DNA from 2 places in the Massilia sp. IC2-476 genome. Region 1 is predicted to be linked to the other one. Evidence: predicted binding sites of a transcription regulator. Region 1 holds the regulator's gene; the other holds the start of a gene.
The links. Region 1 encodes FNR, which switches genes on or off when oxygen is low (the NO sensors DNR and NnrR bind a similar motif). Its sites were predicted from a motif close to TTGATNNNNATCAA; they were not measured.

Region 1 (6,772 bases):
CCGCTGGCGGCCGGGACAACGGCCGTCCCGGCGAGCGCGCCTACCACCCGGGCTATTACGGCGCCTTCGTGCTCGACCCGGACGGCAACAACATCGAGGCGGTCTACCACGGCGAGGCGAAGGCCAGCGCACCCTACGTGCGCATCAGCTTCTAACAGGGGCGGCGCAGTGCGCGGCCGAAAGCCGCTATACTGCGCCGACCATGCGCATCCAGCTTTTCTCCGACCTGCACCTCGAACGCTACCCGCACTTCGTCCCGGACATCCGCGAGGATACCGATGTGATCATCCTGGCGGGCGACATCGGCTCCTACCAGCAGGGCTCGCGCCTGCTCGATCAGGACTTCGGTCTCCGACGCTTCTCGCCGCTGCGTCCCGGCGCCACGCGCGCCCGGGTGCTCTACATTCCCGGCAACCACGAATTCGACGGCCTCGAATACGAGCAGGCTTATGCCCGCCTGCAGGCTACCTGCGCGGACCTGGGCATCGAGTGGCTGGACCGCGAGACGCTGGTGATCGGGGACGTGCGCTTCATCGGCACCACCCTGTGGAGCGACTTCGATGCGCTGGCGGTGCAAGAAACGGACATCACCAAACAGCTGCAGCGGCGCGAGAAGGCCTTCCGCGCGGCCAACTACTACCTGGCGAAGAACACCACGCTGAAGAACGGCGAAAAGGTGCTGGCCGAGGGCATCCGCACGATGTCGCTCGATTGCCAGGACTGGCTGCGTGGCGCCCTGGCCGCTCCTTTCGCGGGCAAAACGGTGGTGGTGACCCATTTCGCACCGAGCCTGCAAAGCGCCGATCCGCGCTATGGCCTGACCCCTGGCACGGCGGGCTTCTGCAATGCGATGGATGCGCTGTTCCCCCGCGCCGACATCTGGATCCACGGCCACTTGCACTGCGCGAACGACTACGTGATGACGGGTAGCGAGGATGGCCGGCCCTGGTCTTGCCGCGTGGTGGCCAACCCGCTCGGCTACCTCAGCAAGGGCGAGCAGGAAGCCTTCCGGCCGGAGCTGGTGATCGAGCTCTAGGCAGGGAGCGCAGCGCGGTACCGGCAAGGCCGCGGGGTGCTACCTCGGCAATACGGCTCGCGGGAAGCGGAAGGCTGCGGCAGGATGCGCAGGTCCCGACTTTCATCGCCTCGCCATGACCCTGCTTTCGCGCCGCCTGTTTGCCATCCTGGCCCTGTGCCTGCTGCCCGCCTTCGCCCAGCCCGCACCGGACGTGCCGGCGCCCTTCGAGCGCCTGGTGCCCCCAGGCTTCGCCGATGGCCTGCTTCTCGTCGAGTTGAAGGCGCGCGACCGGGATGCGCCGCCGTGGCGCATGGTCGAATGGAGGCCAGGCGATGCAGCCACCCCGGCGCGGCGCGAGAAGGTCTCGGTGCGCGAAGCGATCAAGGCCATGTATCTTTATCCGGGCAGCGACTACTTCGCCAACGTCAAGATCGAGACCAGCATGCCAGGCATGTACGAGCAGGACAGGGCGCTCGTGATCGAGGCCCTGGAGCACAATGTGCGTCGCGACCGCGCACTCGTGGGCGCTTATCTCGCTGCCAATCCGGAGGCGGGCGCCAAGGTCTCTGCGCGCACGCCGCCGGGAAAGGACACCATCGCGTTCGAGCGCGAGACGGTGAACGGCATCGAGGTGGTCGGCTACACCGACAACGTGCTCGGGCTGAGGGGCGGCACCATCAGCCAGATCCACTTCTTCGTCCCCGCCCGCGAGACCATCGTCACCGCCTACCTGCTGAATCAGAAACGCACGAAGTTCAGGGACATCGACGAGTTCCTGCGCCTGCGCGCCGCCTTCATCCAGGGATATACCGCTTACCTGGCGCGCTAGTTGCGATGGGCGGCGGCGCAGGACGCCACGCCGGCCAGCAGGAGCAGCAGCGCGGCGGCTTCCATTCCGTTCGGCCAGCGCCCCTCCCACAGGAATCCGTACAGCGAAGCGAACACGGTTTCGAACACGATCATCTGTCCCATCAGCGCCATCGGCAGCGCGCGGCTGGCGTAATTCCACAGGGCGTTGCCGACCACCGAGCAGAAGATGCCGACGGCGCTCACGACGCCGAGGAAGTGCAGCCACTCGGCCCCGCTGTGCGCGGCCGCGCCGGGCTGGAAGGCCGGCACCGCCAGCAGCAGCGCCTGGGCGCCCGTCATCACTCCCATCAGCAGGCTCCACTCCTGGCTGGAGACGCCTTGCAGGCGCGCCAGCCAGCGCCGGTTCACCACGGCGTAGATCGTCCACGACACCAGCGCGCCGAGCGCGCACAGCAGGCCCAGGCCCGAGCCGCCCGCCGCCCGCAGCGCATCCCAGCTGATACAGGCCAGCCCGGCGCCGCCCAGCAGCAGCGAGGGCGCCAGGCGCCGCAGCGGCACGGCGCCATGCTCGCGCAAGCCGGCCAGGGTGACGGCGAGCGGCAGCAGGCCGATCACGATCGAGGTCATGGCCACGCCGCCCGACTGCACGGCCTGGGCCACGAACAGGTAGTACACGATGTTGCCGAGCAGGCTGAGCCCCGCCAGGCCGCGCCAGTCGGCCCAGCTCAGGCTGCGCACCAGGCGTGGCCAGGAACGCGCGATCAGCACGGCCGCCACGATGCCGTAGGCGAGATAGCGTCCGGCCGACAGCTGCAGCGGCGAAAAGCCGGGCGTGAGTTCGGGCGCGAGGAAGACCAGTCCCCAGAAGGCGCCGGCGGTGATGCCGGCGCCGATGCCGAGCTGGGCCTGGCTGGATGTGGTGTGAATCTGCGACAGCATGGCAATCTCCTTTGATGGGAGATTGTCGGCGCCGCGCCGGGTGAAAGCTTGACCGGGTCTACTGCGTTTTTGACCCGGTCTCGCGCCGTGCGCGGCGGTAGGCGGCGGGCGTGGTGTCCATGGCGCGGCGCATGGCGCGGGTGAGGGCGCTTTGCTCGGAAAAGCCGGCCGCCAGCGCGATCTCGGCTACCGGGCGCTCCGTGCCGGCCAGCCAGTCGCAGGCGCGCTGCAGGCGGCAGCGCAGCAGCCAGTCATGCGGTGTGCTGTCGTGCTCTTCGCGGAACAGGGCGTGCAGGCGGCTGACGCTGACGCCGGCCGTGCGCGCCATGCTGTCGGTGCTCCAGGGCAGGCCGGGCTCGGCCTCGATGCGCGCCAGGAGGGCGGCCAGGCGCGAGGCCGGCTGGCCGGCGCCGAGGGTCAGGGTGTCGAGCAGCAGCGGCGTCCAGCCCTGCAGCACCGACGGGGCAGGCGTCCCGCCGGCGGCCAGGATGCCCATGAACTCGACCAGCTTGCGCGCCGCCGGGCCGATGGCAGTAAAGGGGCGTTCAAGCAGTTGCTGCCAGGGCCCCTGTTCGAAGCCGGGCATGCCGACGTCGAGGATCAGCGAGCGGTTGGCAACGGACGAGTATTGCGAATGCCAGGCGCCGGGCGCCACGAATGCGGCGTGCAGGGGATCGAGCCGTCCAAAGCGCCCCTCGATCTCCAGCGCCACTTCGCCGCTGACCGGCAGCACCACCTGGGCAAAGCTGTGGCGGTCCGCTTCGCGGCTCTCGCCATAGCTGCGCACATGCAGGTCGAGCAGGGGCGCGCTTGCCATGGGGCCCGCCTCAGCCCATCGGGCTGCAAACGTCGGTTCCGGCCGCCAGCGCCTTGAGCTTGGCCGGGTCGAGCAGGGTGACTTCGCGCTTGTCGACCTGCAGCCAGCCCTGTTTCTTGAAGCGCGACAGCAGGCGGCTGACGCTTTCGATGGTGAGACCGAGGTAGTTGCCGATGTCTTCGCGCGACATGCGCAGCTGGAAGCTGTTGGGCGAGTAGCCACGGGCCGCGTAGCGCGCCGACAGGTTCACCAGGAACACGGCGAAGCGCTGCTCGGCGCGCATATTGCCGAGCAAAAGCATGACGTTCTGCTCGCGCGTGATTTCCTGGCTCATGATGCGGTGGAAGTGGCGCAGCAGGGCCGGCACCTGGCCGAACAGTTCTTCCAGGCGCGAGAACGGGATCTCGCACACCTCGCTATCCTCGAGCGCCACGGCGTCGCAGTGATGGGTGCCGCTGATCGCGTCCATGCCCAGCAGTTCGCCGGCCATCTGGAAGCCGGTGATCTGGGCTTCGCCCGCGGCGTTCACCTGGTAGGTCTTGAAGTGGCCGAAGCGCACCGCGTACAGGTTGCGGAAAGGTTCGCCCATCGCATACAGGCGCTCGTCGCGCACCAGGCGCCGGCGCCGGCCGATGATCTGGTCGAGGCGGTTGATGTCGGCGTCCTCGAGCCCCATGGGCAGGCACAACTGGTGCATGCTGCAGGCGCTGCAGCTGGCCTTGATGACCTGCAGGTTGATGGGCGACTCGCCCGGCATCGACATCGGTTGGTTCATGGCGCAAAACGGAATGCTGATGGGTCCATTATAGACCGCTGTCCAGCTCAGGGCATTCCATTTTCCAAAAGCAATACTGCCGGGGCATGGCCCCGGCAGTCGTACTACGGAAGCATTATAGGTGATGGCGCTGTTCCGTCTTTATCCGGTAATACTCCTTGCGGCCTTGGCGCAGCACGGTGTCCGCGATCTGCGCGGCTTCGCCGGCTGCCTGGTTGACCGAGGCAAAGGCGTTCGGGTCGCGCTGGAGCGCATCGACGGTCCGGCGTGCTTCCTCGGTGCCGGCCAGCGCCAGGCCGAAGGTCGCGGACACGGCCAGCTCGGACGCCAGCGTCTCGAGGCTCGGCGCCACCACGTCCTGGCCGGCCTTGGCCGCCAGGGCCTTCTCCGCGCCCGCCTGCGGCGCGGCCAGCGAGCGCGCCAGTGCGATGTCGCTCGCGACCCTGGCCAGGAAGTCCACCGCCAGCTTGCTGCCCGAGCGGTTGGCCAGGTCGCCCAGGCGCAGGAGGGCGGCGTTCTTGGCGTTGAACACGGCGCGCCCGGCGCGCGTGCTGTGCACGAAGTCGATCAGCGGCTGGGCGGCGATCTCGCTGCCGATGTAGCCGAGGGTGGCCACGATCTGCGGCAGGAATTCTTCGTGCTTCTCCGGCTCGCCCACCAGCCAGTCGAGCAGCTTGCCCGCATCGGCTTCGCCGTACTGCGAGGCCAGTTCGTAGGGCACGCCCTCGATCCAGTGCTGCGATACGAAGTCGCGCACATCGAGCGGCGCCTTCATGTCGCCCAGGTCGCAGTTACAGCCGCTCGCCGCGAGCACCTTGCCGGTGACGGCGGCGGGGCCGGCCAGGTAGGCCGAGGACTCGGCGGCATTGACCACATTGTGGTCCACCCCGACCGACGGGTACATCACCGCGCGCGGGTCGTCGGTGCGGTGCGGCAGGCCGCAGTTGTGGCCGTACTCGTGCACCCAGATCAGGCCTTCCTGGTCGGCGGTGAAGCGCACCGCGGCCACGTTCACCGTGGTGCTGCCGACCGGCGCGCAGCCAATGATGTTGTCGCCGGGGCCGCCGCACCAGCGGATCGCCTGCACGATCTTGACGCCGGAACCGGCGCTCAGCAGCGCGTTCAGGTCGGCCGCCGTCTGGATGGTGCCCGGGACCGTGGCCGGCAGCAGCCGCACCGCGCCGTTGCGGACGAACTGGACCGGGGTGGCGACGTCCGGACCGGTATCGTCGCGCTGCAGGATGGTGCCCATGTCGGCCAGGATGCGGTCGGCCTCGGCGTCGCTCAAGGCGACGCTGCTGTGGCGGTGCACCGTCACCGATACCGAGCGCGGGCCGCTGGGCACCGGGTTGACGACCAGGTAATCGACGTAGAGGGCTATGTCCGAACTCCACTCGATATTGACCCAGATATCGACGCCGCCGGCGCGCGGCGCCACGTTGTGCACTGTGTAGCGGGCCGAGCCGATGAACTTGCCGGCGTCCGGGCCGCCGGCGGCGCCTTCGCCGATGGCGACGAAGACCTGGGAACGGGCGTTGACTTCCGACCAGTTCAGGCGCAGCACCCACTGGCCGCGCCGTGCGCCCCAGTTGTGGCGGTAGGTGAAGCCGTTGCCCTGCAGTGCGGGCTGCACCTTGCCCGGGTCCGCCTGGACGTCGGCCTTGGCCTCGGCGTAGGGCGCCTGGTTGGCCGAGGAGGGCGGCGCATCGGCGCTCCAGGGGCGGTCGAGGGTAAGGGCTGCGTCCCGGTCGAGACGGTCATTTGGCGACATGCTGTTCTCCTTGTGCTCAGGGGTTGACGACGAGGTCATCGACGTAGAGCGCGATGTCGCTGCTCCATGCGATGTTCACCCGGATATCGAGCTGCCGGGCCCGAATCGTCAGCCAATATAGACGAGCACAAGCGGTCGCCAGAGGCGATCTGAGCGGTCATTAATATGGATCAGTGGACTCCGGTTTTCTGACGGCGTGAAAGATTTTGGAAGTGAAACATGGCCTGCTGTACCGCCGTCACAGTCCGGCCATTTAATCGCCCTCGCCAAGCGTGCGCACCCGGCGCCCGTGCTAGATTCTGGACACGGCACTGGCATAGAGGACGCAGTACAACGACCACAGGAGAGCGCATGTTCGGTTTGTCGGCTTTGGATCTGGCGCGCGTGCAATTCGCGTTCACGATGTCTTTCCACATCCTGTTTCCGGCCATAACCATCGGCATGGCGAGCTACCTGGCGGTGCTCGAACTGTGCTGGCTGCGCACCGGGCGCCAGGTCTACGTCGACCTCTACCACTACTGGCTCAAGATCTTCGCCGTGTGCTTCGGCATGGGGGTGGTGTCCGGCATCGTGATGGCCTACCAGATCGGCACCAACTGGAGCTACCTGTCCGAATTCGCCGGCAGCATCATGGGACCGATC
Region 2 (6,772 bases), on a different contig from region 1:
AGGGCAACGCATTTTTCTGCCAACAACACCCTACTCATGCAAATAATATTTGCATAGACAACTTACCATGCAAATAAAAAAAGCCTGAGCTGGGTAGCTCAGGCTTTTGTCTGCGCTTTTGTCACAGAGTGAGGTAGCAGGTGTATTGCGCAGTGCATCGTAGGGTGGGCGGGTTTCCCGCCCACGCAGCTGTCCGCGTGGGCGGCGAAGCCGCCCACCCTACGCAGGCCTTATGCGGCGAGTCGCACGTTGCTGCGGCAGCCGTCCATCAGGAAGGACAGGCCGACCACCAGCACCAGTTCGCCCTCGGCCGAACGTGCGGTACCGGTGATGCCTTCGACGGACAGCGCCGTCATCGGCTTGATCACCAGGTCGGCCGTGCCGTCCACCGCTTCCACCGCCAGGATGTAAGGCTGCGGTGCGTTGATGACGATGCCGACGCGTTCGGAACAGGCTTCGTAGCCCAGCGCCAGGGCCAGCGAACGCACCGGCAGCGGGCGGCCCTGGTCTTTCAGCACCGGGGCGCCGCCCACGCACTGGAACTCTTCCGGCAGCTCGACCACGCGCTCGACGACGGCCATCGGCAGCGCCAGCGAAGCGCTGGAGGTCGACACCAGCATGGTCGGCACGATCGACAGTTCGATCGGCAGGCGGATCGCGAAGCGGGTGCCCGCGCCCAGCTGCGATTCGATGCGGATCGCGCCGCGGTTCTTCTCCACCGCCGTCTTGACCACGTCCATGCCGACGCCGCGGCCCGACACCGAGGAAGCGACTTCCTTGGTCGAGAAGCCCGGCAGGAACACCAGCTGGTAGGCGTCGTCGTCGTTCGGGGCGCCGTTCTCGCCGATCAGGCCCTTGTCGATCGCCTTCTTGCGCAGCTTGACCGGGTCCATGCCCTTGCCGTCGTCCTGCAGCACGATCATGACGCTGTTGGCTTCCTGCCAGGCTTTCAGCAGGATGAAGGCCTTGGCCGGCTTGCCGTTGGCGACGCGCTCTTCCGGCGACTCGACACCGTGGTCGAGCGCGTTGCGCAGCATGTGCACCAGCGGATCGTACAGGCTGTCCACCACCACGCGGTCGACTTCGGTCTCGGCGCCTTCGATGGTCAGCTCGACGTCCTTGCCCAGGTCCTTGGCCAGCTCGCGCACCAGGCGCGGGAACTTCTGGAACAGGCGGCCGACCGGCTGCATGCGGGTCGCCAGCGTGGCGCGCTGCAGTTCGGCCGAGTAGCGCGAGGCGCGCTCCAGGGTCTCGGTCAGCGTCGCCATCAGGGCGGCGGCCGGACCTTCGAACTTGAACTGCTGCAGGCGCTCGAGCAGCACGGCAGCCTGGTTGGCGGCCTGCACCGATTCGCCGGCCACTTCCAGCAGCGCGTCCAGCTTGACCGCATCGATACGGATGCTTTCGTCCTTGGCCGGCGCGGCGGCGGCGCGCGCATCGGCCACCTTGTCGTTCTGGCGGCGGTCGACACCGTCCCAGCCACCCTGCTTGGCGGCAGGCGCGGCTTCAACGGGCGCCGCTGCTGCGGCGGCTGCAGCGGCAACCGGCGCCGGCGCTGCGGGCACGGCGGCGAGCGCGGAGCCGGCGGGCACCACGGCGTTGTACATGCCGACCCAGTCGAGGCCATCCTCGCCCGCGGCCGGGACAGCCACGGCTTCGGCGGCAGCCGGTGCGGCAGCGGCCGGTGCGACGGCAGCCGGCGCGGGAGCGGCCGGCGCCGGGGCGCTCGGCGCGCCCTTGCCTTCGATCGCATCGGTCAGGATGCGCTCGAGCGCGGCCGGCATTTGCGCCAGGCCTTCCGGCGGGGTGCCGTTGTTCAGGTCATTCAGCTGGTCGGCCACGAAGCCCGACGCTTCCAGCGCGGCTTCGATCGCCAGCGGCGTCACCGGAGCCTGTCCCGTACGCAGGGCGTCGAACAGGTTCTCGGTCAGGTGGCAGGCCGCGACCAGCGCGGGCAGGCCCATGAAGCCGGCTCCGCCCTTGATGGTGTGGAAGGAGCGGAACACCGCATTGAGCGTTTCCTTGTTGTCCGGATCGCGTTCGAGGCGCAGCAAATGTTCTTCAACATTCACCGCAAGGTCCATCGCCTCCACGACGAAGTCCTTGAGCATATCGTCCATTAGAATCCCAGATCGGCAAGAAGGTCGTCAACGTTGTCCTGGTTCAGCGCCGTATCCGGCACCGAGGGGCCCGACATCAGCGGCGCGGGCGCGGGCGGCGCTTCTTTCTTGGCCAGCTTTTCCTTCAGGTCGGCCGGAGCGTGATCGCGCAGCAGCTGTGCCAGCTCGGATTCGACCGTCTGGGTGATCTTCACCACTTTCTTGATCAGCTGGCCGGTGATGTCCTGGAAGTCCTGCGCCATCATGATCTCGAGCAGGCGTGCCTTCTCGGCTTCGGTCGCTTCGTTGACGCTGGCGGCGAACTGGCGCGAATCGCCGGCCAGGGCCTTGAATTCGTCCAGGCTCAGCTTGCCCGAGAACAGGTCGGCCCAGCGGTTTTCCATGTCCTTGGCCTGCTTCGACAGCAGGTCCTGGGCCGGCATGCCGTCGTCCAGGGTGTTCAGCACCTTGTTGGCGGCCTGCTCGGTCAGCGTGGCGACGTATTCCAGGCGGTCCTGGGCGTCGACGATGGCCGACGAGGCTTCGGTCAGTGCCTTGTCGTAGCCCAGCTCACGCAGGGAGTCGTGCAACAGACGCACGATGCCACCGAGGCGTTCGAACATGCCCGGCTCGCCTTCAGTGGCGGCAGCGCCCGCGGCCGGAGCGGCGGCGGCCAATGCCGGCGCGGCAGCGACCGCAACGGCAGGTGCGCTCGAGGCCGACACCTGGTCGAACAGGGACTCGAGGTCGTCCTCGGCTGCGGCCGGGGCCGCCTCGGGCGCCGGCGCCGGGGCGTCAGCGGGAGCGCTGGCGCGCTGCGCCGCCACTTCCTCGAATAATGCGTCGAAATCGTCAGCGGCGTCGGTCATAATCCCTGCTTCTCCATGGTGTATAAGTTCGCAATGTACTCTGCGTCAGTGTAGGTAAGTAATGCAACCACCCGGCCGCGCGGCGGCCTGCAGGATGGTCCAAGTCTGCATGGAAGTGTAGCAGTGTGGTTGCCGTAGGTAAATCTCAGAGACAGAGACGCAACAAAATGGACAGCGAAACTTAATTCCGCGACAATTAAAACGTCTGGTTCCTGAATGTTTACACAAGTGAGGTGTTGTTTTTCGTAACGTAGGGGTCTCAGTGCCCCTGTTGTTGATGCACAGAAATAACGGTCTGACGTTTGATCGAGCTCAACAGTTTGCGTTCTTGCAAGCACTGCCACGCCGCGGACACCGCAGAATGGCGTGGCCATTGGAGGAGACATCACCATGTACCGCAAAATCCTGATCACCACCGACGGCTCGGCCGTGTCGCAGCATACGGCCTGCGCCGGCGTCAAATTCGCGCAACAGATGGGCGCCCAAGTGCTGGCCCTGTTCGTCGCGCCGGAATACCAGTATCCGGTGTACGTGGAAATCATTCCGCCCTCCTACCCCAGCGAAGAGGAATATATCGCGCAAATGCGCCGCATGGGCGAGGAATACATGGGGAAAATCATGCGCTCCTGCGCCGGCGCCGGCCTGCAGCATGCCTGCATGACCGCCTTTTCCGACACCGCGGCCCTGAAGATCGTCGATGTCGCCGAGCAAGAAGGCTGCGACCTGATCTTCATGGGCTCGCACGGCCGCAGCGGCTGGGGCCAGCTGCTGCTGGGGAGCGTGACCAACAAGGTGCTGTCGCACACGACCAAGCCGGTGCTGGTGCACCGCCTGATCAGCGAACCGGCGCCTGCCTGAACAAAGCTGTAACGAAAGGAAGACAGATTCAGCCCCGGCCCTGTGCTAGCCTGCATCGGCCGCTGTCGCTTTCACCGGAAAGGATGGTCCTATGATTCGCATCGTAATTGCCGACGACCACACGATCATGCGCGAAGGCCTCAAGCGCATCCTCGACGGTGCGCCGGATATCGAGATCGCCGGTGAAGCGACCAACGGCTTCGAAGTGCTGACCCAGGTGCGCCAGGGCGGCTTCGACCTGCTGCTGCTCGACCTGTCGATGCCGGGCCGCAGCGGGGTCGACCTGATCCGCCAGGTGCGCAGCGAAGCGCCCAAGCTGGCGATCCTGATCCTCACCATGCACGAAGAAGAGCAATACGCGGTGCGCGCCATCCGCGCCGGCGCCCAGGGCTACCTGACCAAGGAAAGCGCCGGCACCCAGCTGGTGGGCGCGATCCGCAAGGTGGCCTCGGGACGCCCCTATATCAGTACCGAAGTGGCCGAGCAGCTAGCGCTGAACATCATGGCGCCCAATGAGCAACTGCTTCACAAGCAATTGTCGGATCGCGAGTTTGAGGTATTTTCGCTACTCGTCAGTGGAAAATCGATCACCGAGATCGCAAATGGCCTGCACCTGTCGGTCAAGACAGTCAGCACCCACAAGACCCGGATCATGCAGAAAATGGGCATGACCTCCTTGTCCGAAATGGTCCAGTACGCGGTGGCGCACCGCCTGCTGTCCCCGATGAAAGCGTAGGACAAAGACCACTTAGACAGGCCGGCGCCGGTTTTGTGCCGGCGTCACTCTTCCCCCGGCAGCCCTGCCTGCTACCCGGCGCTCCCTCTGGCGCCGCCCCTGCTGGACTCTCCCTCTGGGGCTGAAATCTTCCGTCGGAATATTCCTACAAGCCGATGAACCGTCCTACCTACATATTCAGCAGTCGCTGATATCCGTGCCGGACTCGTGTTGGCATACTGAATTCAGCGTTTCGACTTGCTTGCGATCCAAGTCCCAGCGTGAGCCAGCCTGCAGCGGGGTTCGCCGCCGCAGCCCGCGAAGGCTAAAAACGAGCTCCGCTCTGTGGTCGCCGCCTGAAACCCTGAGTCTTTCACCTGGAGATGAGCATGCAGTCCCAGCCAACGTCAGAACAACGCAACATCACTCAGCCGACCCTGCATACTCCCATGGAAGCCGGTCGCCAGCGCCAGGGTCGCCTCTGGTCCAACCTGAAGGAAGTCTGCGACCTGCTCCGCATCCCGGCCAGCGTGTCGGTGACCTCCGAAGAACTGCTGTTCCAGCATGTCCAGTTCAAGACCGGGCAACGCGTGCACACCATCGGCCAGGCTTTCGACACCCTCTATATCGTCAACTCCGGCTTCCTCAAGACCGTACTCATCGACGAGTTCGGCAACGAGCAGGTGCTGAGCTTCCCGATGAAGGGCGACATGCTGGGCGTGGACGGCATCCACACCCGCCACTACGCCTCGGAAGCGGTGGCCCTGTCCGACTGCGACCTGATCCTGCTGCCCTTCAAGAAGCTGACCGCCCTCGGCCGCGTCCACGCCGAACTCGAGAACATGATGTACGGCGTCATGAGCCGTGAGCTGGTGCGCGAGCAGACCATGATCGGCATGCTCGGCGCCCTCTCCGCCGAGGCGCGCGTGGCCAGGTTCCTGGTCTCGCTGGCCGACCGCTTCGCCGCCATGGGCTACTCCAGCAAGCTGTTCAACCTGCGCATGACCCGCCACGAGATCGGCAGCTACCTCGGCCTGACCCTGGAAACCGTCAGCCGCACCCTGTCGGCCTTCAACGAGATCGGCCTGATCACCGTCGACCAGCGCACCATCGGCATCAAGGACGCCGAAGCGCTCAAGACCCTGCGCCGCCTGCCGCCTTCGCGTTCGCGCACCAAGGGCGGGGCCAAGCAGAAGGCCGAGAGCGAACAGCCGGGTGACGATCAGGTGCTGGCTACCGCCTGAGGACGTACCTGAAAAACAACAAGGCCGGTTCCTTTGCGGGAACCGGCCTTTTCTATATGTAGGGTGGGCGGATTTCCGCCCACGCGGTCAGCGGAAATTAGCGCAGCCGCGACGAGTCAATTTCTTGCTATCACCGCGTGGGCGGGGAACCCGCCCACCCTACGGACAGAAGAACTCTGGCCTTACTGGTCGCGCGACAGCACGCCGTTGTTCACACGCACCCGGTCACCCTGGCGGAAGCCCGGATCGTTGTCGAACTGCAGCGTTTGGGTCGCACCGCTGTTGGAATAACGCACCACCACTTCATAGCGCTGCTCGCGGTTCATGTTGCGCTGGATGTTGCGGCCAGCCAGGCCGCCGGCCACCGCGCCGGCCACCGTCGCCGCGGTACGGCCGCTGCCGCTGCCGACCTGGCTGCCCAGCAGGCCGCCGACCACCGCGCCGCCGGCCGTACCCAGGTAGTTGCCATTTCCCGACACTTCAATCACGTTCACGGCTTCCACGGTCGCGCAATTGGTGCAGTACCGGGCCTGGCGCGGTTCGCTGACGCGTCCACCCGCCAGCAGCGGGCGGCCCAGCACCGAGGTGGTGTAGCGGCCATTGGCGCGGATGGTCGCGGTGACGCGGCTGTCCGGCGCGATGCGGTCGGAGTTGCGGATCGTATACACGGCGTCGTATTCACCCGGACGCACTTCCGGCAGGAAGAACACGCCGCGGGCGCCGGCCATCGCCACCTCGACCCGGCCGCCCGGGGTGCCGAACACGGTAAACCGCAGTTCGTTACCCGGGCTCAGGTCCGGGCTGCCCTGCACGTTGAAGCGTTCGATCGCCGGCGCCGCCGCCAGCTGGCCACGGCGCTGGGCGCGCGGGGCGTTGTCCTGCAACAGGGATTCACTCAGCAGGCTGGTCGCGACCTGGTTGCCCAGGCGCAGGTTGGCGCTGACGCCGCTTTCCGGGCGGATGCGGTCGTGGGTGCCGATGGTATAG

Region 2: LK539_RS01550 (universal stress protein) is a predicted target of FNR. The motif match lies at 3,271-3,284, and genes of this name have one in related genera.

What each region holds. Positions count from the first base shown of each region.
Region 1 is NZ_JAJFER010000006.1:266,139-272,910, forward strand. It holds gene LK539_RS17330 (VOC family protein) at 1-155, shown strand, start outside; gene LK539_RS17335 (metallophosphoesterase) at 203-1,036, shown strand; gene LK539_RS17340 (hypothetical protein) at 1,152-1,847, shown strand; gene LK539_RS17345 (DMT family transporter) at 1,844-2,767, opposite strand; gene LK539_RS17350 (AraC family transcriptional regulator) at 2,826-3,584, opposite strand; gene fnr (fumarate/nitrate reduction transcriptional regulator Fnr) at 3,595-4,359, opposite strand; gene LK539_RS17360 (hypothetical protein) at 4,475-6,130, opposite strand; gene LK539_RS17365 (cytochrome ubiquinol oxidase subunit I) at 6,482-6,772, shown strand, end outside.
Region 2 is NZ_JAJFER010000001.1:321,187-327,958, forward strand. It holds gene LK539_RS01540 (chemotaxis protein CheA) at 231-2,120, opposite strand; gene LK539_RS01545 (protein phosphatase CheZ) at 2,120-2,968, opposite strand; gene LK539_RS01550 (universal stress protein) at 3,359-3,826, shown strand; gene LK539_RS01555 (response regulator transcription factor) at 3,918-4,562, shown strand; gene LK539_RS01560 (Crp/Fnr family transcriptional regulator) at 4,991-5,785, shown strand; gene LK539_RS01565 (glycine zipper 2TM domain-containing protein) at 5,968-6,772, opposite strand, start outside.